2 regions of the Clostridium isatidis genome follow, and region 2 is predicted to be linked to the other one. Evidence: a T-box and tRNA genes for the amino acid it is inferred to sense, from the RefSeq annotation. Region 2 holds a T-box; the other holds one or more tRNA genes.
The links. The T-box of region 2 lies ahead of serS (serine--tRNA ligase). A T-box ahead of a tRNA ligase gene usually reads a tRNA of that ligase, here a tRNA-Ser.
Positions count from the first base shown of each region.

Region 1: it encodes a tRNA-Ser, which carries the amino acid that the T-box ahead of serS (serine--tRNA ligase) is inferred to sense. The anticodon was not compared.

Region 1 covers NZ_CP016786.1:2,787,738-2,790,221, forward strand. The annotation lists gene BEN51_RS13195 (thymidylate synthase) at 1-241, shown strand, start outside; gene BEN51_RS13200 (dihydrofolate reductase) at 241-732, shown strand; RNA gene ffs (signal recognition particle sRNA large type) at 906-1,167, opposite strand; tRNA gene BEN51_RS13210 (tRNA-Ser) at 1,171-1,260, opposite strand; gene lgt (prolipoprotein diacylglyceryl transferase) at 1,351-2,118, opposite strand; gene BEN51_RS13220 (nucleoside deaminase) at 2,161-2,484, opposite strand, start outside.
Region 2 covers NZ_CP016786.1:24,193-26,676, reverse strand. The annotation lists gene serS (serine--tRNA ligase) at 1-1,161, opposite strand, end outside; T-box leader at 1,222-1,426, opposite strand; gene BEN51_RS00115 (DUF1667 domain-containing protein) at 1,515-1,760, opposite strand; gene BEN51_RS00110 (FAD-dependent oxidoreductase) at 1,753-2,484, opposite strand, start outside.

The DNA.
Region 1 (2,484 bases), 110 kb from region 2:
AATTGCTCAAGTAACTAATTTAACACCTGGGTTATTTACTCATGTAATAAATAATGCACATATTTATGAAAATCAAATTGAAGGCATGAAACTTCAGTTAACTAGAAAAGATAAAGACTTTGAAGCACCAAAACTTTGGATAAATCCAGAAATTAAAAACTTTTATGATTTTACAGTAGATGACATTAAGCTTATTGATTATAAACATCACGATCCAATCAAAATGGAGGTATCTGTTTAATGTTATCAATAATTGTTGCTAAAGCAAATAATGATGTTATTGGTGGAGATAATAAACTTTTATGGCATATATCAAAAGATTTAAAGCGATTTAAAGAAATAACAACTGGCCATACAATAATTATGGGAAGAAAAACCTTTGAATCACTGCCAAAAGTTTTACCTAATAGAAAACATATAGTAATAACTAGAGATAGAAACTTTAAAGTTGATTCTGATATGGTTCATATTGTTAATGATATTTCTACTGTTTTAGAAAAGTTTAAAGATTCTGATGAAGAAGCTTTTGTAATTGGTGGTGGAGAAATTTATAAATCATTACTTCCTTATTGTAAAAAAATTTATTTAACAAGAGTTTATAAGAACTTTGAAGGAGATACCATATTCCCTAATCTAGACTTAGAAGATTGGAATATCATAAATAAGTCTGAAATTTTCACTAATGAAAAAGATAATTTAAAATTTGATTTTATTGATTTAATAAGAAAATAAATAATAAAGAAAACGAGGGTTTCCTTTTGGGAAGACCCTCGCTTTCTTTGTCCTATTGTATGTTAATCCTATTGAAGAGTAACCTTATTTTAATAAACTTTTATTACTAAAATTATTCCATTCTCTACACATTAAAAAAACCCTTCTAACTAGAAAGGTCAGAAATTTTAAAACCGTGCACCTAGCTTTGACAATAGCTTATAGACGTTACTATGCAGTTAGCTCTGGCAAGATTGATCCATATCACACGCAGTAATTGCTTATCGCTGCTTCCTTCCGGACCTGACGAGGTTCACACACTTACGTCGTATGGGACCTTGCCATCAACACCACTTACATAGGCAGGCTCTATAAACTAAGGCCTAGGCTAGGAATTCAACCCCACTATAGCGGATTGTGGGTTACAGGGCACCGCTAACTCCCCATCTAGCACGGCATTGGCGGAGAGAAGGGGATTTGAACCCCTGATAGAGTTGCCCCTATACACGCTTTCCAGGCGTGCTCCTTCGACCACTCGGACATCTCTCCATAATATATAGCACTATTAAATTAAGCTACTGCTATATATTATCATATACTTTTTTATATTGCAACCTTTATAGCGACAGTAGTTTTTTGTTAATAATGAACTTTTTTTCTTTTTATCCATAGAATTAATATTATTCCAAGAATTATTGATATTAAACTTACAATTTGAGCTGTCCTTAAACCAAAGACCATTAAACTATCTGTTCTTAAGCCTTCAATAAAGAATCTTCCTATAGAATATAAAATTCCATAGCCAGCTAATACTATTCCATTATCTTTTTCTTTCTTTTTAAGAACTAATAATACTAATACTATACAAACTAATAAATTCCAAATGGATTCATATAAAAAGGTTGGGTGATAATAAGCACCATTTATATACATTCCTCTTTGAATAAACTCAGGAAATCTACTAATAAATTCCTTTGTAACTTCTCCTCCATGGGCCTCTTGATTCATGAAGTTTCCCCATCTTCCTATAGCTTGTGCTAAAATAACCCCCGGCATTATTACATCTACATACTCAAGGAAGTTTATCTTTCTGTACCTTGCAAATAAATATCCTGAAATTAAAGCTCCTATTACTCCCCCGTGAATTGCCATTCCGCCATTTCTTATATTTATAACATCTATAAAGGAATGATAACTTTCGATTTCAAAAATAACATAATATAATCTCGCTGTAATTATTGATACTGGAAATACTACTAAAAAGGCATCCACTATATTTTCAAAATTAAGTCCTTTTTTCTTAGCTAAAATATTAGCTAATATTAAAGCCGCTACAACACCAATAGATATGATTATTCCATACCACATAATCTCTATGCCAAATATCTCAAAAGCTACTCTATTCATATTTATCACCTTGCCTTATTTATTATAAAATACATGTTATTATTATAGTTTATTATCAGCTCTATTTCTAGTATTATAGAAAAAATCTGTAAGCAGCTTACTACAACTTTCACTATATAACCAATTTACTTTAACATACCAGTTAAAAATATTGTAATCTATCAAATTGATTATAGAGCCACAGGCTCCCATATCTCTATTAAAGGTTCCTATATAAAGCTTAGATATTCTGCTTTGAGCAATAGCAGCTGCACACATTGGACATGGCTCTAAAGTAACATACATTTCTGCTCCCTGAAGCCTCCAATTACCTAATTTTTTACAGGCTTCTTCTATGGCTAAAATCTCTGCATGAGCAGTTGGCTT
Region 2 (2,484 bases):
TGAGCCATTTAATGTATGAACAAATTGTGGTTTATCCTTTGGTGTTTCCTTATACTTGATATTAGCTCTTCTTGCTTGGAATTCCTCAAAGTTTGAACAGCTTGATATCTCAACATATCTATTATAACTTGGCATCCAAACTTCTAAATCATATTTTAATGCTGCTGTGAAGCCCAAGTCACCCTTACATATTCTAACTATTCTATATGGAAGTCCTAGTCCTTGTAATACTGATTCTGCATCCTTTACTAATTTATCTAACTCTTCATAGCTTTGTTCTGGCTTACAGAACTTAACTAATTCTACCTTATTAAACTGATGTTGTCTTATAAGTCCTCTAGTATCTCTTCCTGCAGATCCAGCTTCTGCTCTAAAACAAGCTGAATAAGCAACATGTTTTATTGGAAGTTCATCTCCCTTTAGTGTTTCATTTCTATACATATTAGTTACTGGAACCTCTGCTGTAGGAATTAAGAAATATCCGTTATTTTCAACTTTAAATGCATCTTCTTCAAATTTAGGTAATTGACCTGTACCAGTCATGCTATCTCTATTTACCATATATGGTGGTAATACTTCTTCATATCCATTTTCTAAAGTATGCTTATCTAAGAAATAACTAATAACAGCTCTTTCTAATCTTGCTCCTAGTCCTTTATACATTGTAAATCTTGATCCAGCTACTTTACCGCCTCTTTCGAAATCTAATATATCTAACTCAGTTCCTAAATCCCAGTGAGCCTTTGGTTCAAAATTAAATTTTGTAACTTCTCCCCACTTCTTTATCTCAATATTATCTTCGTCACTATCTCCTTCAGGTACTTGAGGATTTGGAATATTAGGAATCCTTAATAATATATATTCTATTTTTGAATCCACTTCTGAAACTTTTGTATCAAGTTCCTTTATTTTATCTCCAAGTTCTCTCATTTCAGTCATTATTCCTTGAACATCTTTTCCCTCTTTCTTTAACTTTGGAATTTCTGCAGAAACTTGATTTCTCTTACTTTTTAGATTTTCTACTTCAACTAGTATTTTCCTTCTTTCTTCATCTAATGCTAATATTTCATCTATTGTTGATTCTTGAAAATCTTCCCCTCTATTTCTTAAGGCTTTTTTAATTTCATCTGGATTTGTTCTTATCCTTTTTAAATCTAACATAATAATCACTTTCTCCTCTCTTATTATTTATTTTCAATAAAAAAAAGAACCTTTTTCCCATAAAGGGACGAAAGATTCCGCGTTGCCACCCTAATTAATAATATAAAAATATATTATTCACTCAATTAAATCTAACGGTTTAAGTCCGTACTGCTCATCACAGTCCCTCCGAGGTGGATTCATAACATAATTATTATCATTTTACACCAGCCAATGACTCTCTTTAAATAATTGATGTTACTACTATTCTCTTCAACGGTTTACTATAAAATTATTAATTTTAATATATTATAATTTTATGATTATGTCAATAATTACTATATTCTCTTTTATTATTATCAATTTTTACTTATTTATTCATCTAAGATATCTTTTGTACATATTATATCAATTCCTGTATTTAATACATTTTTGCATATTATATCACCAACTCTTATTGGAATACTTACATATATTCTGGATATAACCTTTGAAAATTCCTTCCAAAGACTTATATCGACTTCTTTAGTACTTTTAACTGGAATAACTTTATGATTTTGACTTCCTTTCACTCTAACTATAGATGTAAAAATATCTTTTTTGTTACTATTATTAAACATCTTTAAACTCCTTTATTCTACTTTCTAAAACTTTAGAATTTTTGGAATCATCAACAATTTCAGTTATATTCTTATCTAGCTCTCTAGCTAATATATTTACAATTTTTTGATAGCAATGAGAGCCTTGGCAGCTTCCGAAACCAGCTCCTGTTCTCCGCTTTACCCCTTCCACAGTCCTAGCACCAAGAGGCCTTCTTATGCAATCTACAATTTCTCCTTCTGATATTTGATTACATACACAAATAATCTTTCCATATCTGCTATCTAAAGCTATTATTTCATTAGCCTCTTTTTTTCCAAGTTCTCTAAACTTATATATTTCTCTCCTTTTATCTATAAAATTCTTATTTAAAGTACAATTTAAATTATTTGATATAGTATCACAAATCATTCTTGCTATAGCAGGTGCTATAGTTATCTTTCCATAATGAGTTCCTGTTATTCTAATGTATCCCCTATCAATTTCGCTATCATCAATTAACATGGAATCTTTATTGTAGCTTTCCTTAAAAATATTATTTATATTTTTTCTTGTTAAATTAGAAATAACTCTATTGGCATATTCCAAGCTTTCATCTAAACTAGATTTTTTAGTTGTTTTTATTCCTATTAATGAACCTGATGTAGTCATTGGTGCACTTATTACAAAAGAATTTTTATCAAAAGTTTCTATTACTATTTTATTTAGTTTATTTTTATAATTATCATCAACTAAAAGATAACT